3 regions of the Bacillus sp. AP8 genome follow, and region 3 is predicted to be linked to each of the others. Evidence: riboswitches for the same ligand, from Rfam matches in the RefSeq annotation. Region 3 holds a riboswitch; each other region holds the start of a gene.
What was found. A riboswitch is a leader RNA that binds a small molecule or an ion and turns the genes downstream of it on or off. The one in region 3 is predicted to bind glycine.
Positions count from the first base shown of each region.

Region 1: linked by a shared signal. The riboswitch ahead of BN349_RS17210 (ACT domain-containing protein) and the one ahead of BN349_RS17435 (amino acid permease) in region 3 are both predicted to bind glycine.
Region 2: linked by a shared signal. The riboswitch ahead of gcvT (glycine cleavage system aminomethyltransferase GcvT) and the one ahead of BN349_RS17435 (amino acid permease) in region 3 are both predicted to bind glycine.

Region 1 is NZ_CAPG01000072.1:72-10,388, forward strand. Features, by position in the region: gene BN349_RS17190 (LysE/ArgO family amino acid transporter) at 29-637, shown strand; gene BN349_RS17195 (MFS transporter) at 705-1,838, opposite strand; gene BN349_RS25955 (hypothetical protein) at 2,169-2,312, opposite strand; gene BN349_RS17205 (CapA family protein) at 2,765-3,922, opposite strand; glycine riboswitch at 4,233-4,310, shown strand; gene BN349_RS17210 (ACT domain-containing protein) at 4,421-4,696, shown strand; gene BN349_RS17215 (PFL family protein) at 4,714-6,075, shown strand; gene BN349_RS17220 (uracil/xanthine transporter) at 6,295-7,611, opposite strand; gene BN349_RS17225 (hypothetical protein) at 8,095-8,304, shown strand; gene pdxR (MocR-like pyridoxine biosynthesis transcription factor PdxR) at 8,724-10,133, opposite strand.
Region 2 is NZ_CAPG01000040.1:8,222-18,538, forward strand. Features, by position in the region: gene BN349_RS11860 (vitamin B12-dependent ribonucleotide reductase) at 177-2,735, opposite strand; gene BN349_RS11865 (lipoate--protein ligase family protein) at 3,313-4,149, opposite strand; gene BN349_RS11870 (rhodanese-like domain-containing protein) at 4,283-4,699, shown strand; gene gcvPB (aminomethyl-transferring glycine dehydrogenase subunit GcvPB) at 4,790-6,253, opposite strand; gene gcvPA (aminomethyl-transferring glycine dehydrogenase subunit GcvPA) at 6,246-7,595, opposite strand; gene gcvT (glycine cleavage system aminomethyltransferase GcvT) at 7,614-8,714, opposite strand; glycine riboswitch at 8,817-8,893, opposite strand; glycine riboswitch at 8,897-8,989, opposite strand; gene BN349_RS11890 (DEAD/DEAH box helicase) at 9,226-10,317, shown strand, end outside.
Region 3 is NZ_CAPG01000074.1:173-10,489, reverse strand. Features, by position in the region: gene BN349_RS17455 (iron chaperone) at 168-506, shown strand; gene BN349_RS17450 (hypothetical protein) at 556-1,059, opposite strand; gene BN349_RS17445 (vWA domain-containing protein) at 1,159-1,743, shown strand; gene BN349_RS17440 (alpha/beta fold hydrolase) at 2,235-3,059, shown strand; gene BN349_RS17435 (amino acid permease) at 3,160-4,500, opposite strand; glycine riboswitch at 4,763-4,841, opposite strand; gene BN349_RS17425 (ketopantoate reductase family protein) at 5,154-6,080, shown strand; gene BN349_RS17420 (YitT family protein) at 6,407-7,279, shown strand; gene BN349_RS17415 (ECF transporter S component) at 7,605-8,144, opposite strand; gene BN349_RS17410 (pyridoxamine kinase) at 8,423-9,271, shown strand; gene BN349_RS17405 (hypothetical protein) at 9,299-9,583, shown strand; gene BN349_RS17400 (cell wall hydrolase) at 9,840-10,280, shown strand.

The sequences.
Region 1 (10,317 bases), on a different contig from region 3:
CGTCGTTTTTCTTAAGGAGGATTTATATATGTTTACCGCCATTATTCATGGAATTATTTTAGCATTTGGGTTAATTATTCCACTTGGAGCACAAAACATCTTTATTTTTAATCAAGGAGCAACTCAGCCTTCCTTCAAAAAAGTATTACCCGTAATACTCACCGCCTCTCTTTGTGATACGCTCCTTATCTTATTAGCCGTTTTAGGTGTTTCTGTTATTGTATTAACGATTCCAATCCTTCAAACTACATTCTTCATAATCGGTATCTTATTTTTACTCTATATGGGGTGGACCATTTGGAATAGCCAATCTTCAGACATGAATCAGCAAGCATCTGCTCTTTCAGCAAAAAAACAAATTCTTTTTGCCATGTCTGTTTCACTTTTAAATCCTCATGCCATACTTGATACTATTGGAGTGATTGGCACAAGCTCACTAAACTATAGCGGGATAGATAAAATTTGCTTTACGGTTGCAACCATATTTATTTCATGGCTTTGGTTTTTTAGTCTTGCTATTGTAGGAAAGAAAGTTGGAGAAATTGATCAAAGCGGCAATTTATTAAATAAAATTAACAAAGTATCTGCCATCATTATTTGGGGAGTTGCCATTTACTTAGGTTATCAACTATTATAAAAAACTATGACATCATAAAAAACGAAGAAACCATGAATGGGTTCCTTCGTTTTTATAATAAAACTTCTTATACTTCGAGTGGATTTACTTTATTCATTTTTTTAGCTTGAGTATGATAAATTTGATATAACACTAATGCAAAAACAGATAAAATTGCTCCTGATATGAATGGCAATCCCATCGAAATAGAGAACAGCCAGCCACCTAATGGAGGACCAATGATTCTACCAAATGAATCAAAGGAAGACAATAAGCCCGTGACGTTCCCATGACCAGATGTAGAATTTTTTGTGAGCAGAGCTGAAATAGCTGGACGAATTACACCATTACCTAATCCAAAGATGGTTAGGAAGACAGCTGATGTCCAGAAATTAGTAGCAAATAAAATTAACACAAAACCTATTGTTGATACTATTATTCCAATACGAATAACAGCACCTTCTCCAAATTTCTTCGTTAATGTACCAACTAAACCACCTTGAACAACTGCACTACCTAATCCCATAATCATGAAAATATAGCCTAGATGTACAGTATCGATGCCCGCTTTTTTTGCTGCGAAATAAGCAAAAGTGGCTTCGAGACCAGCTAACGATAGTGTAATAATCAATTGTAAAATAAACATAATCGAAAGTGGACCATTGAAAGCTTTCCACATAGATTCTTTGTTCTTTTCTATATGCTGAGCTCTTTTTTCTTTAGATAACGACTCTTTTAATATCAAAGCCACTAATACTAAAGTAATTAAACTAGATATTCCGGCAATATAGAAAGGTAAAGATAGATTCGTTTTAGAGAATATTCCACCGATTGCTGGACCAAAAACGAAACCTAGACCAGTTGCTGCACCAATAATCCCCATTCCTTTACCACGATCTTCCGGAGTAGTAATATCTGCAACATAAGCCATAGCTGTTGGCATGTTTGCTGCTGATAAAATACCACCGACAATTCGGGCTACAAATAAAAGCCATAAAGAATCTGCAACTGCCATAATGAAAAAGGATGCTGAAAGTCCCGCTATACCAATTAACATCACTGGCTTTCTACCAATACGATCTGAAATTCGTCCCCATATTGGTGCAAAGAATAATTGCATTAAAGAATAGACGGCCATTAAAAGTCCTAGCTCTGTTGGACTGCCGCCAACTTGTTCAGCTACAAAAGGAAGAACCGGAATGATAATCCCAAATCCAACCATAACCAAAAACATCACCAAAAACAAAACCGGTAAAACTTTTTTGTTTTCATTTTTTTTACTCCTTTCAAAATGAGCCGCCAACTTGGTTAATTTATCATATAAAATCCCATTTTCTAATTACTAATTCTTATATTAGTTTAAATCCAATTAATCAAACTTGACTATACGAAAATTATATATAATATTACTGTCTTAATCAACAAATTAAGATCATTTTTATTTTATCTACTTGTTGAATAAAAAATCTCCTTTTTTTACAAGGAGATGTTAAATACTTTCTTTAAATAAAAAATAGATATCATTACTTTTTATGTCTTTTTCTTTTTTTATCTACATATTTTCATCAGCCATCACGATTAGCTTATCAAACATATTCTCCATCTTAGATAATACGCTTTCTAATTCCTCATTAAATTTTTGATAATTTGTACAGATACAAATATAAATAAATTCATCACCAGAAATATGATACATCGTCCCTTCCACATCTCTAAAAAGGACTTTACTTATTTCAGCAAACCTTATTAAATACTCATCCCCGATTTATCATGCATAACAAACGAAAAATTAATAATAACCAATGTCAAAAACTCAAACAAACTCATGATTTGTAATTGTTTATTTGTTTGTAGAGATAGATTACTCAATACATATAGAAATTTCTCACGAACAAACCAGATAAAATGTGTGCAAAGATACGGCAAATTCAATCATTGTGTAAATCCAAGATATACAAACAAGCCATTACCATTTCCTTGACCCATTCATTTTCTTTTTCTCCTAGGAAAAATTATCTTCTACTAATTTGATTTCCCTGCTTATACAATATTTAAACAGCCCCTAATACCAATGCCATTTTAGGTACTTGTATTGCATTGAATAAAAAAACACGACTCCTTCATTAATGAAGAAATCGCGTACTATTTCTATTGTTTTTCATATTGTAGCCAATCTGATCCATTAATTTGATTTGAAGAATCAATCACTTTCTGTTTTACTCTTTGCGCTTCATCACCAGTCAATCTCAACGGTTGATAATTATTACGATTCTTTACGGAAGAAATAGAAAATGGAATGACCTTAATTTCTTTAACATCCATCAGCTGTTTGCCTTTAAAATGAAACGTTTGCTGGAAAACATATGTATCCTTATCGCTTGGATTTCGATTTCCACCAAACATAAAGTTCCCTAAGCTATAGACAATAAACTTTCCTTTATACTCTTCTATCCCTTGAATAACATGGGGATGGTGTCCGAGAATTAAATCAGCGCCGCTATCAATGGCAAACTGAGCTAATGTTCTCTGAGATTGCATCGGTACGTATTCACGTTCGATTCCCCAATGAAAATGAACAAGTACAATATCTGCGCCTTTTTCTCTCAGCCCGTTTATACCCGCTTTTACTATCTCTCTTGTTTCAGGATTGTCTTCCCATCCTTCATATCCGACCGCACCGATTTTAAGCCCTTTGACCTCTTGAACCATAGAATCATCATATCCAAAGTAAGGAATATTTTGACTTTCCAGTGTAGCTTTCGTATCCTGATAACCTTTCTCTAAATAGTCAAAAATATGGTTATTAGCAATATTCACTGCTTCTATACCACCTAAATGTAGTATTTGTGCGTATGATGGATCTCCTTTAAAACGAAATTTCTTTTGCGCTTTTTGTGTCGCATTCGTTAAAGTTGTTTCTAAATTAACAGTGGTAAAATCATCTTCTTTAAAGACATTATCAAGCTCTGCCACAAAATAAGGTAATCCATTCTTTTGGGCTTCATCATCAAACGAGCCTGAATAAGAAAATGTTTCATCTCTCCCTAGAGTAAAATCTCCAGCGGCACTAATGGTAAGTGTCTTTTCAACCTCGGGCTCTGGTTCTATAGGTTTTGAATCAGGTTTATTTGTCTTAACGTTCTCCGACTTATTCTCTGTTTCTTGTTTTATTGAGCCTTCTGTTTTCATAGAATCGTTCTTCAGAAAAAAGTTATACAAAATGATGGCTGTAGCAATAAGAATCAACCCTATAATTACAAGACTCCATTTCGATTTTTTAGTTCGTCTGTTTCTTCGCCTTTCCATAACACAACTCCCTTCAATCACCATATAAGTATATCAGTTAAAAAGATAATAAAAGTGAAAAGTTTAAAAAATTAGTATTTTTTCACAAAACATACTTTTATTTGAAATGACAAAGGTATCTATAAGAGTGTCACATCCTTTAAACTGCCACATTTTATTAATTGACCTTATTAAAAATCAGTGATAGAATTTTAAATTATTTCACAAAAATAATTTGATTGGATATTCCAATCAGATTATAGATGGCAACTTTTAGTAAACATTAACAAAACAATAGTAAGCGATGAATGCTATGGATCACACTATAGCAGGAGCAGCTTCTGGAGAGATTGCAAATATGCAACGCCGAAGGATTCACAATCTCAGGCAAAAGGACAGAAGAGTAACGAGTATCATTTTGTTATTCTGAAGCCTGATGAGATTGGAGAAATTCCAATCTTTTTTTATTGGCTTATGAGATTTCTCATAGCCTTCTAACTACATTATGGGGTGATACAAATGAGTCAAAGAAAAGCAATTGTTAGTGTAATTGGACATGATCAAGTAGGAATTATTGCAAAGGTAACAAATATACTTGCTGAAAAAAATGTGAATATTTTAGATATTAATCAAACGATTTTGAATGACTTTTTCACAATGATGATGTTAGTAGACGTAACAGACTTTGAAAATCTAGATGAACTTCAACATGACCTATCATCTTTAGGGGAATCACTAGGATTAACCATAAATCTACAGCTTGCTGAAATTTTTAAAGCTATGCATCGTGTGTAAGGAAAGGAATGACGAACATGAATATTGCATTAAATGAAATGATGGAAACTATTCGTATGGTTCAACTTGAAAACCTAGATATTCGTACAGTCACAATGGGTATCAATCTAAAGGATTGTGCGGATTCTGATTTCGAAAAAATGAACAAAAGGGTATTTGAAAAGATTACGACATATGCTAAAGATTTAAAAGCAGTGGCTGAAGCAGTTGAAAAAGAAATGGGAATTCCCATTATTAATAAGCGTATTTCTATTACTCCAATTGCTGAAATTTTAGGAACTGCAACAAAAGATCAAGCTGTAGAGCTTGCCCAAACACTTGACAAAGCTGCTGTGCAACTTGGCGTAGATTTTATCGGTGGCTATTCAGCTCTTGTTCACAAAGGTATTTCGAAAAGTGACCAAACTTTATTAGATGCTATCCCTGAAGCATTAAGTGTAACAGAACGAGTATGTTCTTCAGTCTCCATTGGTAGCACACGAGCAGGAATCAATATGGATGCTGTTCGTACCATGGGTGAAGTAATGAAAAAAGCCGCTGAACTAACAAGTGATCGTAATGGATTAGGCTGTGCTAAGCTTGTTGTATTCTGTAATCCTGTAGAAGATAATCCATTTATGGCAGGCGCTTTCCATGGTGCTGGTGAAGGCGAAGTTGTTATAAATGTCGGTGTTAGCGGACCTGGTGTTGTATTAAGCGCCCTCAAACGTCACCCTGACGCTGATCTTGGTGAAGTCGCAGATGTTATTAAAAAAACAGCATTCAAAATCACTCGTGCTGGTGAATTAATAGGACGTGTAGTAGCAAATCGACTTGGAGTACCATTCGGAATAATGGATTTATCACTGGCTCCAACGAATGCACAAAACGATAGTGTTGCAGAAATTCTAGAAGAAATCGGCCTAGAAAGCGTCGGTACACATGGTACAATCGCTGCATTAGCACTAATGAATGATGCCGTGAAAAAAGGAGGAGCCATGGCAAGTTCTTATGTCGGTGGCTTAAGCGGAGCATTCATTCCTGTTAGTGAAGACAACGGAATGATTCGTGGAATTCTTGATAACTCTCTTACTTTACCAAAGCTTGAAGCAATGACATGTGTATGCTCAGTTGGTCTAGATATGATTGCTGTTACTGGAGATGCAACGGCTGCTACTCTATCAGCAATCATCGCAGATGAAGCAGCAATTGGTATGATAAATAAGAAAACAACAGCAGTTCGCATCATACCTGTTCCAGGAATGAAAGAAGGGGATATGGTGGAATTTGGTGGGTTATTAGGACGTGCTCCAGTTATGGGTGTGAATCCATTCCATTCAGAAAAAATGATTCGTCGAGGCGGACGTATACCAGCTCCGTTGCAATCCATGATTAATTAATCAGACATTCATAAATGGTGGTGTGCAGATTTGCCACCACCATTTGTTTCTTGTGATGAGATATTTTTGAATGATATCCCCCATTTTTGAGTGAACTCTCGTGATATATTCTTTTTCTGAGCGATACTTCTGTTTTCTAAGCGTTCCTATTTTTTACACAAAAAATAAAAAACGTAAATGATTCATCACCAAAGGATAAATCATTTACGTTATATATTATCATTGATTTGCAGATATATTGTTTTCTATTGTTTCATATTTTGACCAATTAACCATTTTTTCAAGTACTATCGATATGATTACTCCCATTATTAAACCATTTGATAAAAACGGTCTTAATATCGCAGGAAGACTATTAAAAATTTGAGGTGAAACATTCATAATAGAAATTCCTACAAGAAGTGGTACAGCAATTCTAAATATTGTATTTGAATTAAAAACAACACCATTTAAACTACTATATGCCGTTCCAAACAACTGTAAATAAGCTACAAATAATACAGCATTACCAACAGTAATTGGCATTGTTGCTAGCAATGATCCGATGATTGGAACTAATCCAATCACAGTTAAAATGACTCCGCCTAGGATAAACGGTTTTCTATCAAAGATTCTTGTACTCTGTAAAAAACCAATTGATGAAGTAAAAGGAGTATATGGTACTAATCCAAATCCTGTACCAAACATAGTAAAAATAGCCGTTATAGCAATAGAGCATCGATAATCTTTAGTGGTTCTTTTTTCATCAAGAAGCTCTGAACCAGACTTAATTGAAGCCATTGTGTTAGTAAGATTCATCATTACAGCAATAAAAGCTACAATGACAATACCCCATTCTAAATTTGGCTGACCTAATGGAAATAAGGATAAGGAAAATCCACCTGAATGAGCGATATCCTTTAAGTCATTCGGAAAAAGCAATGCAAAGCCAATCCATCCGACTACCAACCCGAGTAAGATTGAAAAATTGCTTAGCAATCGATTCCCTTTAATTTTTAACAAGCTAACGAGAAGAACAATGCCAATCGAATATAGGCTAATCGGAAGATCAAGAGCACCTGTTTCATCCATTTTGAGCATGCCTTTAAAAAAAATCAAAATAAGTTGAAAAGATAATAAGAACAAATATACCGTCATGACCATTGGTTTAAAAATAGTTTGCAAAATATGTATCCAATTACAGGCGGCAAATAATAAAGTTACTGCACAAGCTAAAAGGGTTCCTGTAACAATTCCACCACCGATTGACGTTAAACTAAGCCCCATTGTTGATGCGGAAATTCCTAAATTTAGAATAACCCCCCATAACAAACCTGAATGCCCTTCCATTAATGGAAGCCTATGCCCTATCCATCCCTGAAAAACGCTTGCAATTCCTGTCAAAATCAATGACACTCGAATCATATTTTCTAAGGAACTAGCATCTAATTGAAAAACGCCTGCTATTGAAATGGGAACAACAATGGTATTGGCAAAAATAAAGAAAAACCATTGAACTGATGAAAAAAAAGTAAAATATATTTTTTGTTTTTCCATATAAACTCCACTTTCCCATTAATAATATTATGAATTCTTTGGAATAATTGGCAAAACCTTTAAAAACACATTATATAAAATTTTTATAATACTGTAATTTATTTTGCTTAAAAATATATTCACTACTATCCTACTATACCAAATATGTTTCAATTACTTTTTTCACATACAGATTGTCTGCTCTGCAAGGATGTTTTTTAGCATTCCTAAAAAAAGGTATTAGATAGCGTAACATGTAAACTCTATCATAAGTTCTTTTTTTAGGCTCTGTTTCTGAAATTAATTCTCTTTTTCTGTATCTAAACTTTAAGCTTTCACACTCTCATACGTTCACCCTGATTGTCACTTGAACGACTTTGCCCATATTCACTACCAATGAAGGAAAATGATTGGTGCAAGTATTGTTTTACCTATTTACATTCAAAATATTCATAGAAAAAGTTCTTTATTCTCTGGATTAATATATTACCTGGTGCCATTTTAATGGGGATTATGGGACCTATCACAGGTCGTATATATGATAAATATGGGGATCGTTGGCTTTCCATTATTGGTTTATTTATCTTAGTTCTCTCTACCATCCCATTTATGAATTTAGGTTTAGAAACTAGCATGGTTTGGATTTCATTCATCTATGCAGCACGTTTCTTAGGTATTTCAATGATTATGATGCCACTTACTACTGCGGCCTAACCACATGATAAGTCATGATACAGCCGTTAATAATACATTAAGAACAGTCGCTGGATCAATTGGTACTGCTATATTAATTATTATTATGATTATGTTACTAAATTGCATTCTCCTAGTGCAGCCCTAATGGAAACAGATAAATTAACTTACATGAAACAAATGGCTAATGCGGCTGTAGATGGTCTAAATGCATCTTTTGTTTTTACTATTGTTCTAGCAACCCTATGTTTCATCTTAGCCTTCTTCTTAAAAGATCGCCAAACTGACTAAAAAAGCAAAAATATTTTTTAGAAAAAATATTACTACATTGTTCTTTAGAATACTTCATTTCAAGTTCTCAATTATTTATTCCTAAAGGCAGAGTCCTCCAAGATGTAGGACTCTGTTTTTTCCCTTCTAAAAATCTAATCACATAGTAGTCATTTTTTCTTTTCAATAATATTCCAGCTTGCTAATAATAGATGAATGGCTTTTTCTATTTCTTCCTCAGGAATTCCTGCAAAGCCCATGACAATAGTAGGTAGCATGTCTTCATTCTTTACCAGCATATAAGATGATAATGGATATACTTTAAGTTTAGCCGCTGCCGCTCTTTCTACTAATTCTTTTTCCGTCATTCCATTGTTAACAACTAGAACGACGTGTAGTCCGGAATGACCACCTATGATAGATATTTGATTATTATAGACCTTTAAAATGTTTCCTACTAAATCTAACTTATGACGATATACCTTTCTCATTCGATTCAAATGTTTTTCAAACATTCCTTGTTTAATAAATTCTGCTAGAATAAGCTGGTCAATTCGCGAAACCGTTGAATGATAGAAGGATAACTCAGTTTCATAACGATGTAGTAAATGTTTTGGTAAAACCATATAACTTATTCGTATAGATGGCATGAGTGATTTAGAAAAAGAACCCAAATATATAACTTTATCGCTCTGATCCATACTTTGAAGGGAAGGAATCGACTTCCCACTATAGCGAAATTCACTATCATAATCATCTTCAATAATATATCTTTTATCTGAAGCAGCAGCCCAATTTAATAGTTTCACTCTTCTATTCACCGGGAGAATGTTTCCATAAGGGAAATGATGCGAAGGTGTTACATAAGCTACATCAATGTCGGACTGTTCTAACCCTTCTATAATTAGTCCATCTTCATCAACAGCTAAAGGATATACTTCTTTAGGATATGTTTTTAAGATGCGATGTATTAGGTGATAACCCGGATCTTCCACGCCATAGATTGTATCGTCCTCTAATAAAACAAGTAATTGCTGTAATAATATTTCAATCCCTGCACCGATAATAATTTGCTCAGCTGAACAAATAACACCACGAGCATGATACAAATAATTCGCAATTTCTTTTCGTAATGCATACTCCCCCTTAGAATCGCCTAATAACAGAATTTCCTGCTGCTCAATCGAAATAAACTTTCTAGAAAGCTTGCGCCATACTTCAAAAGGAAAATTACTTGTATCGATTTGACTCGGATGAAAATGATAACGAAGCTGTACTTTATTTTCTTTTTTTTGATTTGGCATTTGCACTTTCGGTATAAATTCTAAATCGTCATAAGCCATAACAAAATACCCTTTTCGAGGAATAACTTCTAAATATCCTTCTGCCGTTAATTGGTTATAGGCTGTATCTACAGTATTTTCACTAATTTGAAGAAATTCGGCGAGTTTACGCTTAGATGGCAATTTAGTTTGATATGGTAATCTACCGTTCATAACTTCATTTTTAATATATTCATATAATTGTTCATATAATGGTACTTCACTTGATCGATTTAAATTACAGGATAACATCTCCATTTTTCTAATCCCCCACTTTCTGACCCCATCATTTTATCAAAAACTGACCCTTTTAATACAGTCTGACTCTTTTTATACTAAAAAACAAGATAAACCGTCACCGTTCCTTTTTGGTTAAATAGTTATCTTTAAGAAATTGTATTACCTTAACGTATGAGTTTACGATCAATTACTCCTAATCAAA
Region 2 (10,317 bases), on a different contig from region 3:
ACGAGCCAACACTCAATAAAAAAGTTGGAAATTTTATTTCCGAATCCCTCTATTTGTTTCATTGAATGGACTAACTTAAGTGACTGCGTATATCATATTATGGTATTGAAGGTCGTTGCAGAAAAAAGAGCGTTCAATTTGAACGCTCTTTTCACCACCCATTATTTAATGTTTTTTTATAAACCACATTTCAGCTGTGCTCCACAATTTGTACATGTGTTACAGCCACCCATTTCTTGAACCTCACCTTTTCGACATACTGGACAAGTATTCCCCACTTCTGAACCAATCGTCACCTTTGTAGAACGTAATTCATTGATCGTATCAACTAATACAACCTTTGCCTGATCATCTTCGAGTTCAAAAGATTGTTGTTCAAAATGATTTTCTTCTGCTTTAAGAGTTAGAACTTGAGAATCGCGACTGCCATCGACGTATACTGTACCACCTTTTGCACCGCCTTTATATAATCGCTCATACACTTTTTCTACTTGTTCTACACTGTACCCTTTTGGTGCATTTACTGTTTTAGAGATCGAACTATCAATCCATCTTTGGATAATACATTGTACATCTGCATGTGCTTCTGGCGATAATTCCATAGCTGAAATGAACCAGGATGGTAAATCATTAGGTTTTGCCTCTGGATTTTGTTGTAAATATTCCTGTACAATATCAGCTTTCACTTCAATGAACTTACCTAAACGGCCACTTCTGAAATACGTAAAGGAGAAGTATGGTTCAAGACCTGTAGAAACACCTACCATTGTACCTGTACTTCCTGTTGGAGCTACGGTTAATAAATGTGAATTACGTATTCCGTACTTTTTAATGTCAGATTTTATACTAGAAGGCATTTTCTTCATAAAACCAGTTGAAACAAAATTTTCACGTAAGGTATTTGTTTCTTCATGATTTGGACCAACCAAGAAAGGAAAACTTCCTTTTTCTTTAGCTAGTTCAATTGAAGCCGCGTAAGCTGTAGTAGCAATTACCTCAAACACTTGATCAACTATCTGGTTTGCTTGTGCGCTTCCATAAGCTGCTTCGCAATAAATTAATAAATCGTGTAATCCCATTACACCTAATCCTACACGACGTTCACCTAAAGCTTGCTTTTTATTTTCCTCAAGAAAATATGGTGTTGCATCAATAACATTGTCTTGCATACGAACACCAACCTCTACCGTGCGTTTAAGCTTCGTATAATCAACTGTTTTCGTCTTTTTATTAACCATCATCGCTAAATTAATAGCAGCTAAATTACAAACAGAATATGGAGCTAAAGGTTGCTCTCCACATGGATTCGTTGCTACCACTTGTTGTCCATAAGCTTTCGCATTGGTCATATCATTCGCATTATCAATAAAGAAAATCCCAGGCTCTGCAGAATAAGTAGCACAAATATTGATTAAATTCCAAAGCTCTTTTGCTTTAATCGTACGGTATACTCTTACTTTATGTCCAAGCTTCTCCCATGCTCTAACATCACCGACATTTTTCCATTCTTCATTATAAATGTCCATTTCTTCTTTGCTATAGTTCTCGACATCTGGAAATTTCAATTCATAATCACTATCATTTTCAACAGCATCCATGAAATCCTTCGTTAAACAAACGGATATATTAGCACCTGTTAGAAATTCCGGGTTATGAACGCTGTATGTTCCACCTGTTAGAAGTTTTTCCTCTGCTTCACGAATATTTTGTTCATTAAATCCACCTAAACCTGGTATATTTTTATAGTTTACAACCCCTTGATACATTGTTCTTTCTTGTTCAGTTAAAGGTGTAAACTTTAGCTTTTCATTAGCATATTTTTTAATCGTTTCATCGTTTGTATTTTCCATTAAATATCGTAAGATACGTGGATTTTGCATTTTAGAAATAATAAATTCGACAATATCAGGATGCCAATCAGCGAGCATAATCATTTGCGCACCACGTCTTGAACCACCTTGTTCAACTAAATGAGTCAGCTTAGCTATATCATCTAACCAAGATACTGAACCTGAAGATTTCCCATTCACACCCTTTGCTAGTGTATTTCTTGGACGTAGAGTTGATCCGTTCGTTCCTACTCCACCTCCACGACTCATGATTTCCATAACTTGCTTTCTATGCTCAGATATCCCATCACGAGAATCTGCTACAAACGGCATAACATAGCAATTAAAATACGTTACATCTGTATTAGATCCTGCTCCGTACAATACTCTTCCAGCTGGTACGAAATTTAAACTAGATAACTCTTCATAAAATTTTTCAAACCATTCTTTGCGCTTCTCTTCAGTTGTTTCGACTGCAGCTAATCCCGTTGCATTTCTTTTAGCAATTTGCTCATAAAATATCTCAAGTGGCTTTTCCATAACATCTAATGATCGATTGACGATACCTGATTCTATTTCTTCTGGCTTATCCAAAGCTCCTCTAAATTCGTCTTCAACCTGAACCCTAGCTTTCTTCTGTTGCCAGTCAATGCTCACAATATGTCCTAAACCTCGTGCCGGGAATTTCGGATCTTCTTTTATTGTTAAAACAACAAAATCGCCCTCAGATAAAGTAATTTTTTCCGTATCTTTAAATGAATATCGATCGATCATAACAAGACGAGAGACTCCTTGATGAGTCAGCTTCATATCGGCTGTTATAGGATGAACTTGTGGAAATAGTTTGATATCCTGATTTAACCTCTTGATATTTTGCTTCATGGTTTCTAAAATCGCAACAGACATTGTTACCTCTCCTTTTTCACTACCATAAAATATATAATTACACATAATTGCTGAGTTTATTAAAGTATAATTAAATTTATCACATTGTCTCTTTAAATACAATATATTGAGTTCTCCATAATTATACATATCAATATATAGTGTTTTTGTAGAAATAAAAACAATTTTGTCAAACGTGAAAAAGGTCGAAAAAACGAGATAAGTATAGAATTTTTATCATTTTTCGTTTTTTCTAACTTTATTTCAAAATTTTTTAGAGTTGCATTTTTTTATTTTAAGACGAACCCTTTACTTTATTGGATTATTCCTTTTTCACAAAAAATGAAATAAAAAATATTTTTCTTTACTTTTTGCAATTTGGTGACATTGAACAATAAAAGCATTAGCGCTTGATTACCCCCGGCCAAACATAAGACAAGCTGGCTAGAAGGTTGCTCTTTGAGCTTCTGACGGATTGGCTCATGACCTCGAGGGCTTAGGTGAAGGAGCTAGACTTCAACATTTTCTAAAGCAAACGATCCATAGGTCAAAATTTTATCATTTCCTAAACAACAAAAAAGCGATGACGGATAACCGTTCATCGCATAAAATTCCATTCGTCACTTTCATATTTTTCTTTACTTAATTTTAGTATATCATTTTGTTGACCTTCTGAAAGCTGATAATCTTGTAACGTAACACCCAAACCTTCTGAAAATCCTTTTTTAAAGGCTACTTTTGCTTCTTCAAGAGTAATGATTCGATCAGAAAGATCGTTAATCGCTACTGCTTTGTTTTTAAAGCTTTCAAACATTCTTTCTTTCAAACGTTCATTTTTAAATAGAAATAAATCAAATAGTTTTTCACTTTCTAAATCTAGCAAAATCGAGCCATGTTGCAATATGACACCTTTTTGCCTTGTTTGAGCACTTCCCGCTACCTTTCTACCTTCAACAACTAACTCATACCAACTTGGTGCATCGAAACAAATCGAAGATTTAGGATCTTTCAGTTTATTTCTATCTTCTTCTGTTTCAGGTACAGCAAAGTATGCATTAAAATCGAGGTTTTGAAATCCCTTTAATATCCCTTCAGAAATAACACGATATGCTTCAGTTACATTCTTCGGCATGTTTTTATGATCTTCCGTAACTATAACACTATAAGTTAGCTCATGCTCATGTAAGACAGCTCTGCCTCCAGTAGCTCTACGGACAAATCCTAATCCTGATTCTTTTACTTTATGTATATTTATTTCCTTTTCAGCTTTTTGGAAGTAACCAATTGAGAGTGTAGCAGGATTCCATCCATAAAATCGAATAACAGGTGGAATTTTCCCCTCACTATGCCATTGTAAAAGCATCTCATCCATTGCCATATTATAACCTGGTGAACAATTGCCAGAATCAATAAACGCCCAAGTCTCTTGCACCATATTTGTAAACCACCCTTATCAAATAATCTTTATAAGAATAACAAAAAAGTATATGTTAGACAAAGAATTGTTTTTAAATCAACGGATTGTGAAATTTCTTTGATATTATATGAAGACAATATTATAATAAATAATGATTGTATCGTTTTTTAGGGTGAGAGGAGTTTTAATATTGCTAGGATATTTACTTGTACTATTAGTAGCTATTATTGTGTACACTCTTTATAATTTGTGGGCGACAAAAAGAGCTGTAAAAACGTTAACTCAAGAAGAATTTATTGAAGGATACCGTAAGGCTCAACTAATCGATGTTCGCGAACCAAATGAATTTGAAGGTGGACACATCCTTGGGGCAAGAAACATTCCAATGTCTCAAATGAAAACACGTTTAAAAGAAATACGTCCAGATAAACCTGTATATTTATACTGCCAAAGTGGACTTCGTAGTGGTCGTGCTGCTCAACTGCTTTATAAAAAGGGCTATAGACAACTATTCCATTTAAAAGGCGGATTTAAACAATGGACTGGTAAAATTAAAAGAAAACAATAATTTACAATTATACAAGGAAGGGCTGTCACCTAATGGGACAGCCCTTCCTTATATTTTCGAGGCATGATTTGTTCTCATCAGTCTCGTTTTCTATTTTTCCTTCGTATATCTAAGAATAGGCTTACGAGCTGCCATTGTTTCATCCAATCGTTTAATAACAGTCGTGTGAGGTGCCTCCAATACAATATCTGGAGTTTCTTCTGCTTCTTTAGCAATTTGTATCATTGTATTAATAAATCCATCTAACGTTTCCTTACTTTCTGTTTCAGTAGGCTCAATCATCATACATTCCTCTACATTCAACGGGAAATAAGTAGTCGGTGGATGATATCCAAAATCAAGCAGTCGTTTTGCGATATCTAAAGTACGAACACCTAATTTCTTTTGACGTCTGCCACTAAGAACGAATTCATGCTTACAATGACGATCATATGGTAAATCAAAATAAGGTGCTAATTTTCTCATCATATAGTTCGCATTTAATACAGCATATTCCGTTACGGCTTTTAACCCATCTGGCCCCATAGAACGAATATACGTATAGGCACGAACATTTATACCAAAGTTACCGTAAAACGGTTTAACACGTCCAATAGAAAGTGGACGATTATAGTCCAAGTTATATAAATCATTTTCTTTAACAATAACTGGGGCAGGAAGGAATGGAATTAACTCTTTCTTCACACCAACAGGACCTGACCCAGGACCCCCACCACCATGAGGACCTGTAAACGTTTTGTGTAAATTTAAATGTACAACGTCAAAGCCCATATCTCCTGGACGAGCTTTAGATAATACAGCATTCAAATTCGCTCCATCATAATACAGCTTTCCACCTGCATCATGAACGATTTCTGCCATTTCTAAAATATGCTCTTCAAATAAACCAAGCGTATTTGGATTTGTAAGCATCAAGGCTGCTGTATCCTTACCAACCACTCGTCTTAAATCTTCAAGATCGACCAACCCTTGGTCATTCGATTTAACTGTCACTGTTTCAAAACCTGCCACCGTAGCAGAAGCAGGGTTAGTTCCATGAGCTGAATCTGGTACAATAACTTTTGTACGCTCTGTATCACCGTTTTGCTCATGATAGGCACGAATCATCATTAATCCTGTCCATTCACCATGAGCACCGGCAGCAGGCTGTAAAGTCACTTCATCCATTCCCGTAATCTCTTTCAATGACTCTTGAAGATCGAATAACAGCTCTAACGCACCTTGAACAGTTTCCACATCTTGTAATGGATGAATATGAGCAAAGCCATTAAATCGGGCCACATTTTCATTTATCTTTGGATTATATTTCATTGTACAAGATCCTAACGGATAAAAACCTGAATCAACACCATGATTTCTTTTGGATAAGGCAGTATAGTGACGCATAATATCAAGTTCAGAAACTTCAGGTAGGTCGGCTGCTTCATTACGAATGAACTCAGATGGAATAAGCTCTTCAATGTTTACTGCCTCAACGTCCATCTCTGGCAAGCTATAACCAATACGTCCTTCTGTGCTACATTCAAATATTAATGGTTGATTTTGCTTATTCATGGCGATCCCCCAATTCTTTAACGAAAGCATCGATTTCTTCTTTAGTTCGTAATTCTGTAACTGCAACAAGCATATGGTCTTTCAGTTCAGGATACGTATTACCTAAATGGTATCCTCCAATTATTCGTGACGCTAAAAGTTTTTGATTACACTCCTCATAGGAACTTGGAAGTTTAATAACGAACTCGTTGAAAGATGGACCATCAAAAACAGTTTCAATCCCTGCTGCTTGTAATGCTTTTTTAGCATAGTGAGCTTTCTGGATATTTTGAACAGCCATTTCTTTCACGCCTGTTTTCCCTAAAGCTGTCATCGCTACTGAAGCCGCCAAAGCATTAAGCGCCTGATTCGAACATATATTAGATGTTGCCTTATCACGACGAATATGCTGTTCGCGAGCTTGAAGTGTTAAAACAAAACCTCTTTGCCCATCTTCGTCTACTGTTTGACCTACTAGACGTCCTGGTACTTTTCTCATCAATTTACTTGTAACAGCAAAATAACCGCAATGTGGTCCACCGAATGCTGTTGGAATTCCAAATGGTTGTGCATCCCCAACAACAATATCTGCTCCTAATCTTCCTGGAGGTGTCAATGCTCCTAATGAAAGAGGGTTACTAGATACAATAAGCATTCCTTTTTTTTCATGAACGATTTTTTCGATTTCAACTAAATTTTCAATGCGACCAAAGAAGTTTGGATATTGAACAATTACACCCGCCACTTCATCACTCATTTCATTTTGAAGAGCTTGTAAATCAGTAACACCATCAGCATAAGGTATTTCTACGACTTCGATATACTGACCTTTTGCATAAGTTCTCACTACATCGCGATATTCAGGATGAACTGCTGTTGAGATTAATATTTTCTTTCTTTTGCTATTTCCACAGCTTAACATCGCAGCTTCAGCTAGAGCTGTCCCTCCATCATACATAGATGAGTTGGCAACGTCCATTCCAGTAAGTTCACAAATCATTGTTTGGAATTCAAAGATAGCCTGCAATTCACCTTGAGAAATTTCAGGTTGGTATGGTGTATAAGCAGTATAAAATTCCGAACGTGATAAAACATGATCAACAATAATCGGGGCATAGTGATCATATACACCTGCGCCAAGGAAGGAAGCATATGATTTAGAATCAACGTTTTTAGATGCTAATGTACTCAGTTCTTTTGTTAATGCTGATTCTGACTTAGCCTTTTTGATATTATACTCCCCTTTAAAGCGTATACTTTCAGGAATATCATTAAATAAATCATCAATCTTTGAAACACCAATTGCTTCTAGCATTTGTTTTTGATCATTCTCTGTCATTGGCAAATAACGATGCTTTAACATAATTCAACCTTCTCTCTATTATTTTCTAGGTCTTTTATAAAAAGGTGTATTGACGACTTTTGCTTGCACCTTTTTCGTACGAATTTCTACTTGAACAGCCGTATCGAGATCAGAATATTCCTTTTTGATTAGGACATAACCTACATTTTTCTTTAAGGTCGGAGATTGTGTTCCTGTTGTCACTTCTCCAACGCATTCATCATTTACGTAGACAGGATATCCATGACGTGGTATGCCTCTATCGATCATTTCAATCCCTACTAATTTGCAAGGAGCTCCATTTTCTTTTTGATCTTTCAATACTTCTTTCCCAAGAAAATCTGCTTCAATATCTGTTTTCACAGCAAATCCTATACCTGCTTCAATCGGTGTTATATCAGCTGATAATTCTTGACCATACAATGGTAAACCAGCTTCAAAGCGTAACGTATCGCGAGCACCTAAGCCTATTGGAAGAACTTCATCAAATTGTAAAAGCGTTTTCCAAATCGTTGTAACTCCCTTACGATCGCAATAAATCTCGAATCCATCCTCACCCGTATAACCAGTTCTTGAAATAAGTGCCTTTACACCGCATACCTTAACATCTTCTTTAAAAGAAAAGAATTTAATTTCTGCTAAGTCTGTATTTTCAGTTAACTTTTGTAATACTTCTTGAGCAAGAGGACCTTGAAGTGCCAATTGAGCAATCTCATTAGATAGATTTTCTAGAGCTACATCAAAGTTTGTACTATGTTTGCATAGCCATTCGAAATCTTTTTCAATATTAGCCGCGTTCACTACTAATAAATAATTTTCGTCTGTTTTTTTGTAAACTAAAATATCATCTACGGTTCCACCATTTTCATAACAAAGAGCCGTATACTGAGCTTTTCCAGCTGTTAACTTGGTAACATCGTTTGTTATCATATATTGCAAATAAGCTGTGCTATCTTTCCCTGTTACAATTATTTCACCCATATGAGAAACATCAAACACCCCTGCTTTTGTTCTTACAGCCTCGTGCTCTTCCTTAATACTTGAAAACTGTACCGGCAAATCCCAACCACCAAAATCAATCGTTTTCGCACCATAATCTTTGTACACTTCGAATAAAGGTGTTCTCTTTAACTCCGTCATTACAAACCTCCTAAATTTCAATTGATTTCATTTTGCCATTATAAGACTATCTCTCTTAAAAGACAGAAAAAAGGACAGAGAAGCCCCATAATCTTGGGCTATCTCTGTCCTTTTTACCTGAGAGTTTACCTATACTTTAGGCTGTCCCCTTTGGTGGTTCTAATGAACACTCTCCAGAGTTGCGTCCAGCAAGAGTTCTTTTGCCTGAGAGATTCACAGATTATTACTGCTTGCTCCTTCGGCGCTGTATACACAGTCTCTCCCCTTACCTTCATTCGCTTATATTTATTTGTTAATTGGTCATACTAAGAAAAGTAATTTACTTGTCTTCTCAGATAATTTGTTACCAATCATTTTCTTGACATTGTTAAAATGAAAAATTCCTTATTTTACTATCATCCTACCATTAAACAGTAAATTATCGCAATTATTTTCTTATTTTTTTCTCTGAAAACTTACATTTTTTATTTTTTTCTTAAAAACGTTCGTCTTTTTCAAGGAGGCTTTACATATGAAAATCAAAGTAAATTGGGATTCTACGTGGGAAGATGGCTTTTTAAAACGCCTAGAGGAAGACGGACCATGGAGTAGCTGGGATTTATATAAATTATCCCTTCAAGCCGAACAATCTATTCAAGTGCCTGACTTTGAGGGATTACAAGCCCCTAAACATCTACATCATTTAAAGCCACTTCCCCATCAGCTCGAAGTTGCTAAACAAGTTGTAGAAAACATGAATGGAAAAGCCATTTTAGCTGATGAAGTTGGACTTGGAAAAACAATTGAAGCTGGGCTCATTTTAAAAGAATATATGATTCGTGGACTTGTAAAAAAAGTGCTCATACTTGTACCAGCCTCTCTAGTTTCACAATGGGCTTATGAATTAAACAGTAAATTTTTTATTCCAGCTGTTGTTCAAAGAAAAAGCTACGTCTGGGATTCCTGCGATGTTATTGTTTCATCTATCGATACGGCTAAACGTTCACCACATCGTGAAATTATTTATAATCAACATTATGATTTAATCATCGTTGATGAAGCACACAAATTAAAAAATAACCGTACCAAAAACTATGAATTTATCCAAAATCTAAAAAAGAAATTTTGCTTATTGCTAACTGCTACACCTATTCAAAATAAGGTAGATGAAATATTTCATCTCGTTTCTCTTTTAAAACCTGGTCATCTAGGGAACTCCTCCCTTTTCACCCAAAAATACAAAGGAAAAGGTAGACAAATATATGAAGATGAGCATTTAAAAGAACTAGTTAATAAAGTGATGATCCGAAATCGGAGAAATGAAACTGGGATTGAATGGACTAAACGAAAAGTTGAAACCATTGTTATTTCTTCAACTAAGGAAGAACGAGATTTATATGAAGCTGTCACCAACTGTCGATTATCAGAGACAGCTGTTAGTGGCTTTTCAACCTTAACATTGCAAAGAGAAGCTTGCAGCAGTAGAGAAGCTGTCTATTATACGCTACAAAATATGTTAAAGAAAAAAGAGCAGCCAAGCGAAAATTTCATGCAGGCTATTCAATTGATAACAGAAAAAATCAATGCCGTTACTAGTAATTCCAAAGCAGAAAAAGCCCTTCAA
Region 3 (10,317 bases):
GATTTCTTATTGAAATCAAAGCTTTTTTTCTAGTGATTGTTGGAAAGGAATAAGCTTCTGTTTAGGTCAGTTGTGTTTTTCTTGTGTAAATTTCTTTGTTTATCAGCGAGAAAGTATGGCTATCTTAGAGGCTACAAAGTAGAATGAGTGAAAGAGGTGTTTGGCTGATGAATGAAGTGGAAAGCTATATATTGCAGTATCCAGAAGAGCTGCAGGACAAACTGCAAGAAATAAGGCAAGTGATTAGAGAGGCTGCACCAATGGCGACTGAAAAAATAAGCTGGGGGATGCCGACTTTTTATTTGAATAAAAATTTGGTGCATTTTGCAATGAATAAAGCGCATATTGGATTTTATCCTGGTGCTAGTGGTGTTGAAAACTTTAAAAGTCAGCTTGACGATTTTAAGCATTCAAAAGGAGCTATTCAATTTCCGTTGAGCCAGCCTTTGCCTAAGGAACTAATTACAGAAATTGTGAAGTTTAGAGTGAAAGAAAATACTAAGTAAAAAGTATTTAGAGGTTATGTACTTCGCGGTGAAGTGCATAACCTTTTTTTTATAGTAAACCATTCAATGGCTTTTCATGAAAATGTTCTAAAGCTTGATTCACGTCAAAGATATTATAGATTTTCTTCTCAATGCAAAACTGTACAATTAAATCGCTTGTCTCACTGCTTGATAGTGAATAGCCAGCAGCGTTTAAGAGGATATCCGTATCATCCTTATTTAATTGTAGTGCTAGGGCAAGCGCGAGAATGGTACTTTTCCTAGGATGGTAATTTGGATTGGTTCGAATTTTTGAAAAGAGCTTACGATCAATGCCGGCTCGATTATAAATGGTGGCGTCTGTTTCCCCCGTTTGATCTATAAATGAAAATAAGACACTGCTGAGTGATGGTTTCCGGTTTTCTTTAATGAAGTCTTCTAATGCATCTTCAGATGTACTATTTTCAATAGCACTGTCTATAAAATAAATGGATTCTTGTAGTTTAAAGCATATTGGTTCTATATGTGTTTGAATATATGTTTGTATTTCTCTTAATAAGGCATGGTCAAGCACTTCTTATACCTCCAAAAATGTCGCTTTTGAGGCGACCAAATGACGTATGAACTTAGTTAAAATTATATCATCAATTAGTTGTTTGGGAGGATGATAAGCATGAATCGAAACTTAACTGAAATCATTTTTGTGCTCGACCGAAGTGGAAGCATGTGCGGACTCGAAAAGGATACTATTGGTGGGGTGAATTCGTTAATTGAAAAACAATGCCAAACAAAGGGTGAAACGATAATCACTTTAATTCTTTTTGATAACGAATACGAAGTTGTTTGGAATGGTGTAGATGCCAATAAAGTTAGATTGTCAGAAAAAGAATATGAAGTGAGAGGGATAACTGCGCTACTAGATGCCGTTGGTAAGACCATTTTGGATGTAGGACATCGTTTATCTAAGACGGATGAAGCAGAAAGACCAGGCAAGGTTTTATTTGTTATTACGACAGACGGACAAGAAAATGCTAGCCAAGAATTCACTTATAAAAAAATTCAAGAGATGATCAAACATCAAGAAGAGACATATAATTGGGAATTTCTTTTTATGGGAGCTAATATTGATGTTGCCAAAGAAGCTGAGAATATGGGTATTCAGCATGACAAGGCATACCGATTCGAAGCAACGAGTGAAGGTGTAGAAACGATGTATGATTTCGTGTGTGAAGAAATTATGAGAATTAGAGAAGAGTAGTTTGGAATGAAAATGCTGTTTACTCGCCGTAACGTTGGATTTACTGTAGATAAATGGTGTTTAACTGTTCGTATCAGATCATTTACTGCCCATAGCTCCACATTTACTTGCCATTAGTTATTAATTACTGTAACTCTCGGATAAACTCGATTTTTAAATGTGTCATCTGAAGCAAGATTTAACGAAGATAAGATTTTGGATACAACTGAAGTAATTTGATAGTCCCATTCTAAAATTCCAAATGATTATCTACTGCTTGTTCATCTCGGAAGCCAGCGTAGCATTTGGCTAACTCTTCTTTAAATTACGTTCTGGCAGGATGGTTTATCGGTAATCTTCTAAGTTTTTCTTTTTTGTCAATGTTCCACCACCTTTCCATTATAAGGATTCAACAAAAAGATTCCGTATCCTCTAATGTGATAGGCATGTAACGAAGATAAATGGAATATTGTAATAACAGATTAATAGAAATTGCCGAAGGAGCTGAAATGATGACAGTAGTAGGTGGGAAGTATTTAGAAGTAGACCCAGGGGTAGAATTATTTGTACAAGATGTTGGGAGTGGCGATCCGATTGTTTTTATTCCAGGATTCACCTTTACGACGGAGGTGTTCTCTAAGCAGGTAGAGTATTTTTCGAAAACGAATCGTGTGATAGTTATCGATCCAAGAAGCCATGGTCGTTCTACAGCTTCACTTCATGGAAATGATTATGTGACACATGGGGAGGATTTGGCCAAACTCTTATTACAATTAGGCGTAAAAAATATGACGCTAGTAGGCTGGTCATTTGGTTGTCTTACAATTTGGGAATATGTGAAGAAATATGGAATGGATCATATTAAATCTATGATATTAGTAGACATGTCTCCGAAGGCCCTATCAACTAATGATCAAGATTGGGTGGAGGGTTCTCTTGATGATATTGGCGCGGCATATACAGCTTATATGAGAAATCCTCAAGGACAAAGGGATTTTATAGCTGGATATGCGAAGGGAGTGATGGTTCAACGTGAATTGAAGGAAGAAGAATTGAATTGGATTGTCGAACAATCATTAAAAACACCTTACTATATTGCTGCCAATTTATTTTCAGCTGGAATGTTTTCTGATTACCGTGAAGAAGCAAAGCTAGCTAGTGAATCAGTGCCTACGTTATCCATTATTGCAGAGCATTGGGCTGACGTCGCGAGTGTTTATATACAAAAAATCACTCCTGAATCTTCAATCAAGATACTTGGAGGACACTTAATGTTTTGGGAGCATAGTGAAAAGTTTAATACAATAGTTGAGGAATTTTTACAGGAGAATCAGTAAATGACTAATGAAAAAAGGTTTGAGAACGAATTCTATCGTCTCAAACCTTTTTTGGAATTCTCTAAACCAAAAAGGAGCGGTGAGTGTTTCTTACTAACTGTTAGTTCTTTTCCCTTACTTTGTATATTATTGCTAGCATCGCAAACCAAATGGGTGTTAATAAAAGCGGTAAGCGTGTTGCATCTGCAAATAGCATGACGATTAATATGAATAAAAACAACCCTAAAATAATGTAATTGATAAAAGGTGCAAAAGGCGCTTTGAAAATCGATTTTGCTCTTAAATCAGGTCTTTTTTTAGAATAGATAATATGTGAAATTAAGATAATGCTCCATACCCAAATAAAACAGATGGCGCTAATTGTTGTAACAACTTCAAATGCATTTTCTGGAATTAATTTACTTAACAAGGCACCTACTGAAACAACAAGAGTAGATATGAATAGAGCATTACTTGGAACGGCGTGTTTATTTAATTTAGACAACTTAGCTGGTGCTTCTTTATCTTTGCTTAATGTATAAAGCATTCGGCTTGTTGAAAATAATCCACTATTGCACGCAGAAGCGGCGGATGTTAACACGACAAAATTGATAATTCCTGCGGCAACCGGAATACCGACTAACGTAAATACTTCAACAAAAGGACTGCTCGTAGCATGCAATTGATCCCAAGGATTAATACAAAGGATGACGAACAAAGCACCTACATAAAAAAGTAAAATTCGAAGCGGTATTTTATTGATAGCTGATGGGATGTTCTTTTTCGGATTAGAAGTTTCGGCTGCTGTAACCCCAACCAATTCAACCCCAACAAATGAAAACACCACTAGCTGAAGTGAAAATAAAAATCCTGATATTCCATTTGGAAACATGCCGCCATGGCTCCAAATGTTTGAGATAGAAACTGTGCCAGTATTAGTTTTAAAACCAATGACTAACAAAATAATACCAATCACGATTAACGCAATAATTGTAATAACTTTAATGATTGCAAACCAAAATTCTAACTCTCCAAAAAGTTTTACCGTTAATAGGTTCAAACCTAATAAAATAACTAGGACTGCTATAGCCGGTACCCATTGAGGGATATCAAACCAGTATTGCATATACACGCCGACAGCAATAATATCAGCCATCGCTGTCATAATCCAGCAGAACCAATAGGTCCAACCAGTTATAAATCCGGCCCAAGGTCCGATATATTCCGTTGCAAATTCAGTAAAAGATGTATAGCCACTATTTGATAATAGTAGTTCTCCTAACGCTCTCATGACAAAGAAAAGAGATATTCCGATGATAAGATAAGCAAATAAAATGGACGGACCTGCCATGTGAATAGATTTTCCTGATCCTAAAAATAAACCTGTTCCGATAGTTCCTCCAATTGCAATTAATTGTACATGTCGATTTTTTAAATCTCGTTTTAATTTTTGCTGAGCCAATTTTTCTGCGCCTCCATTAGTAGTCAAATGATTTAAAAAATTCGGATAATAAAATAGTGTAGACTTGTTGAGTGAACAGGTGTTTTTCTTCCTAGTGCCGTTCGTTTCACAGATTTTTTTCAAAATCTACTAGATATCTTATCTCCTTAATGTAAAAAATAAGCTTGATTCTTTCACCTCACTTGATTTGTTATGAGAGAAATAAAAAAAGAGATTGGAAACATTCCAATCTCATTAAGGTCGAGAATAACAATTGGTAACTCGTTATCCTTCTGTCCTTTTGCCTGAGATTGTGAATCCTTCGGCGCTGTACTTTGTACAGTCTCTCCAGAAGCTGCTCCTGCCATAGTTTTATCCACGGCATTCATCGCTTACTAATATGCGATTATGTCTAAATGTTAAGTTTAATAGAAAGAAATTTCTATAAATCAACATTTATTATATTTATAAAACAATATTGGAATTCTATCATCTTTTTTGGCTTCGGTCAACAAATTAGAATAATCTATTTTTAATGTATAGGATTTTAGTAGAATAGCAACTACATAAAAGCCTTCATATTCCACACTTTAAATGCTTCCAACTAATATAAATTAAAGATTCTGGAAATATAGTAAAATTTTTATAGAAAAAGAAAGGAAGTTAGTGAGGCTATGACAATCAAAAAAGTATCCATTATAGGGTTAGGGGCATTAGGTGTTTTGTTTGGCAATCATTTATTAAAAAAAATGCCAACAGAGGATTTGAAAATTATAGCAGATGAGGATCGTATCAAAAGATATCAAGAACATAAAATTTATTGCAATGGAGAACCATGCCAGTTTCATTATGTTACACCAGATGAAGCAGTAGAACCAGCAGACTTGCTTATCATTGCAGTTAAATATAATGGATTGAAAGAAGCTATTCAAGCAGTGAAGAACTATGTTGGAGAACATACTATTATTATTTCGCTATTGAATGGGATTACGAGTGAAGTGATTATTGGTGAAGCGTATGGCATGGACAAAGTATTATACTGTGTTGCACAAGGTATGGATGCCGTTAAGCTAGGAAATAAATTAACCTATGACCATATGGGTATGCTCTGTTTTGGTGGTAAAGATTCTGATGAAGTTTCACAAAACGCAAAGGACTTAGTAGCGTTTTTTACAGCAATGGATCTTCCATTTGAATTGGATAAAGATATGTATAGACGACAATGGGGCAAATTCATGCTGAATGTAGGAGTTAATCAAACAGTCGCTGTTCATCAAAGTAACTATGGGGGAGTGCAAAGAGAAGGAAAAGCACGAGAAACAATGATTGCAGCGATGAGAGAAGTAATTGCTCTATCCGAAAAAGAAGGAGTTCATTTAACGGAAGCAGACTTGATCTATTGGCTGAAAGTATTAGGTACATTAAGCCCTAATGGAAAACCATCCATGGCTCAAGATGTGGAGGCAAAACGTTTTAGTGAAGTGGAATTATTTGCAGGCACGGTTGTGGAATTAGGGAAGAAATATGGAGTATCTACACCTATCAATCAAGAATTATACGACAAGATTAAAGCTATTGAAGATCAATATACTCTTCAGTGATAGAAGATTGGCCGTATATTTTAGTGTATAAAGAATAAGAAAATTACTTGTATAAAAAGATGTTACTAAGTACTTCATACTAGTAACACACAAAAGCTTTGAACTTTGATGATGTTCAAGGCTTTTATTATATCTAAAATCTTTCCAGTAAGATCATGAGGTAGTATTAATAAAAGAAGTGAGAATATCAAGGGGGATATCATAATTACTGGTAGTGACAGGTAGCGTTCATAGTTATTATTGTTGATGACTCGTTTTTTTTTGATTATTATATTAATATTTTAGTTAAAGATAAAAGAGAAACTAGTTTGAAAAGAGGAGATTAAATGAATAAAACGACAAAACAAAAATCAAACAAACTGAAGATTATTTCACGAGTAGTATTAATTATTATGGGGGCTTTTATAACCGCATATGGACTAGAAGCGGTATTAATCCCAAACAATGTATCAGATGGTGGGGTAACAGGTATAAGTATCGTTGGCTCACAACTATTTGGCTTACCATTAGGACTTCTAATTGCAGTCATAAACATCCCATTTGTTTGGTTAGGATATAAACAAATTGGGAAAAGCTTTGCAATCTATTCAGTTATCGGTATTGCTTCACTAGCTTTAGGTACTAGCCTTATGCACCATGTGCCAACGATTATTGAAGGTGATACGTTGTTAGTTACTGTTGTCGGAGGTATTATTATTGGTTTTGGTATGGGGGTAGCTTTACGTAATGGCGGTGCATTAGATGGAATTGATATGTTAGCTGTACTCCTTTCGCGAAAATTACCTTTTGGGACAAGTGATCTCATATTATTCTTAAATATGTTTGTCTTTATTGTTGTATCAACAGTATTTGGTCTACAAGGGGCAATTCTTTCTGCGATTGCTTATTTTATAGCTTCTAAGGTCATTCACATTGTAGAAGAAGGTTTAAGTGGTTCTAAAACTTTCAAAATTATTACAAAACACCCTGTATTAATGGTAGAAACCATTCGTGATCGGTTAGGTCGAGGTGCAACGTACAATGAAGTGTACGGTGGTTATTCGAATGAACAATTTAAAGAAATTACATGTGTTATTAACCGTTTAGAAGAAAGTAAAATGAAAGAAATTATCCATGAAATTGACCCAGGTGCTTTTGTTACGGTATATGACGTAGCGGAGGTTAAGGGAGGTAATTTCAAAAAGCATAATATTCATTAAATAAAAACGAGTAACCGGATGCTTTTTAATTGTAGTGCAGTACAGGTGAAAGGATGTTTTTAAAGGGGATAATTGGATTGGCTATTTTGCTGCATCTTAGGGTTTACTGTCGGTATCTCGCGATTTACTATCCTTAACTCTACATTTGCTTGCCGTTTGCTATTAATTACCCTCTTTTGAAATTAAAAAAGCATCCATTGGAAGATGTGTATCAATCTGGTTCTTACTGGTGCTAAGATCCCAAAGGAGTTTGAGCACCAATAAGAACGAGATTGGTGAGGAAAAAAGCGAAACGAATCAAAGTTTCGCTTTTTTATATTTGCTACTACTTAAAATAAGGTGCTTTTTTTAAGATAACACAAACTGGAATGGCAATTATAATTCCTAATACATTTTGAATGAGATCTCCTGGAATCGAAGCTAAGGGTGCAATCCAATTATTGTATAGAATTCCTTCACCAATATAATAAACTGCTACCATAAATGGAATAGAAACGATTGTTGCAATTAAATTTAAAGCAATGCTGTTACCTTTGCGACCATTTGACCAAGCAATTTTACCAACGATGTATCCTTGTAAACCACGCGCCGTAAAGGTGATGGGCGCCCATAATGCCCAACCTCCAACTACGTCAAATAACCCCATTCCTATTGCACCGGCTAAAGCCCCCTTCTTAGGACCAAATAAAATAGAGGCAATAAATAGCATGGCTGTTCCTAGATGAACTAAACCACCATTTGCCGTAATTGGTAGTCTGATATTTAAAAAGACAGTAGAAAGGAACACAAGTGCAACTAACATTGATGTCATAATTAAATCAAAAGTTTTTTGACGTGACTTGGTATAACTTTGTGTATTTTCCATATCTATAAACCTCCTAAATTTAGAATTTACCGATTACTTTAGCAAAAAACTGATGTATATAAAAGGGTCAATTTTTCAAAAAACGTAGGGGTCAGTTTGTGAAATTTGAGAGTTGATAACTGTTTTTATACTAAGTAAAGAATCCATAAAGCATTAAGTTAATAAAAAGAGTGTTATATTTAAATGCACAATTAACCCAATTATCAGGGATTTTCCACATTTTTAATTTATGGTAATATGAATAAAGCTTAAGTTGGATAGATCTTATGGAGGTTATTATGAAAAAAGTTGCTGTAATACAAGATTTATCATCTTTTGGAAAGTGCTCATTAACAGCTGTGATTCCGGTTCTTTCGGTAATGGGAGTGCAGGCATGTCCTTTACCGACTGCTATATTGTCTGCACAAACAGGTTTTCCAAGTTTTTTTTGTGAGGATTTCACATCAAAAATGCAATATTTCGAAGAGGAATGGAGCAAGCTTCAGGTAACCTTTGATGGAATCTATACCGGCTTTGTAACTGGACAGGAGCAAATTGATAATATTTTTCGTTTTTTAGATAAATTTCATACAAAAGAAAACATTTTGCTTGTAGATCCGGTAATGGGGGATGTTGGTGAAGCTTATAAACTTTTTACAGAAGAATTGCTAGTACGAATGAGAGAACTTGTGAAATGTGCAGATGTGATTACACCAAATGTAACGGAGTGCTGTCTATTAACCGGATTATCTTATGAAAAATTACATAGCTATTCAAATGAAAGAGATTTTATCAAAGCGTTAGAAGAAGCTGGAAAGGCATTGCAACAAGAAACGAAAGCTAAGGTAATCATCACTGGTGTAAATCCGCCGTCAGAAGATACAGATAAGCAGTTTATCGGTAATATGTATTTGGACTGGAATAAAACAATATATGGTGCAATGCCGTACAATGGTAAAAGTTATTCGGGTACGGGTGATTTATTTGCCTCTGTCATAATGGGAAGCATGATGCGGGGAGAGAACCTAGAAAAAGCTGTACAGCTTGCAGAGGCATTTTTAACAGCAGCCATTAAGGATACTACCTTGGAGCAGATCCCTAAAGAAGAAGGGGTTAACTTCGAAAAATTTTTAAGAATGTTATTATAGAATGATTCTTTGTTCGGTGAAGGATCTTTGAATACATATGAAAGAGAAATTTATGGCTCAGAAATTATTATTTACGGGTCTTTAGACGTTTACCACTTTGTCTCTCTTTACATTTGGAATTCATTCCGTGATAAAGGTGAAAGCCCTTTTTACTGTATCGGTAATGATACTATAACTCAAACAGTGGAATTTACTTTTAGTATAAATAGTAGCTATAAAGCTGGAAATTTTGAAGTTAAAGAGATAGAAACACCTAAATTAAAAGATGCATACAAAGAATTTTCAAAGATAAACCCCGAAGACTTATTTTAATCTTTAGTGGAATATTAGGGTAATAAGGAGCTGTTAAGCAGTTCTTTTTTTCTGATTTTGGTCCTTAAAAATAAAGAATACTAGTTAAATCGAATAATATTTGAGCAAAAAATAAGTAAAAAATCGAATTTATTTTTTTCCTAAGCACCACACTACATTGAATAAAGGTATTGTAAGCATTAAAAACTAAGCATTTTTTTATAAACAATGACATCAATGTAGGCTTTTTTTCATACTATATATTTGGGGTGAAAAAATGCCAAGAGTTCAATACCGAGAATCAGATGTTGATTTAATGGCAAGGTTAATGAGGGCAGAAGCCGAGGGTGAAGGTCAACAAGGGATGCTGTATGTTGGCAATGTAGTGGTTAATCGTGCTGTAGCGGATTGTTTAGACTTTAAGGATGTAAGAACGATTGAACAAGTCGTTTATCAGGTACAAGGAGGAAATTATTCTTTTGAAGCTGTTCAAAAAGGAAATCTATTTTACCAAAGGGCGAGGTCTCAAGAAAAAAGGTTAGCAAAACAGAATTTGGATTATTGGAGAGACCATCCAGCGAAATATGCCCTTTGGTATTTTAATCCATATGCTCCCTGTCCTCCAACGTGGTACGATCAACCTTTTAGTGGTCAATTTAAAAATCATTGTTTTTATGAACCAGCAGCTAATACTTGTGAAAGTGTTTATTCAGGTTAGGTTGTCTAGGAGCTATTATTAATTCTGGAGTTTTATT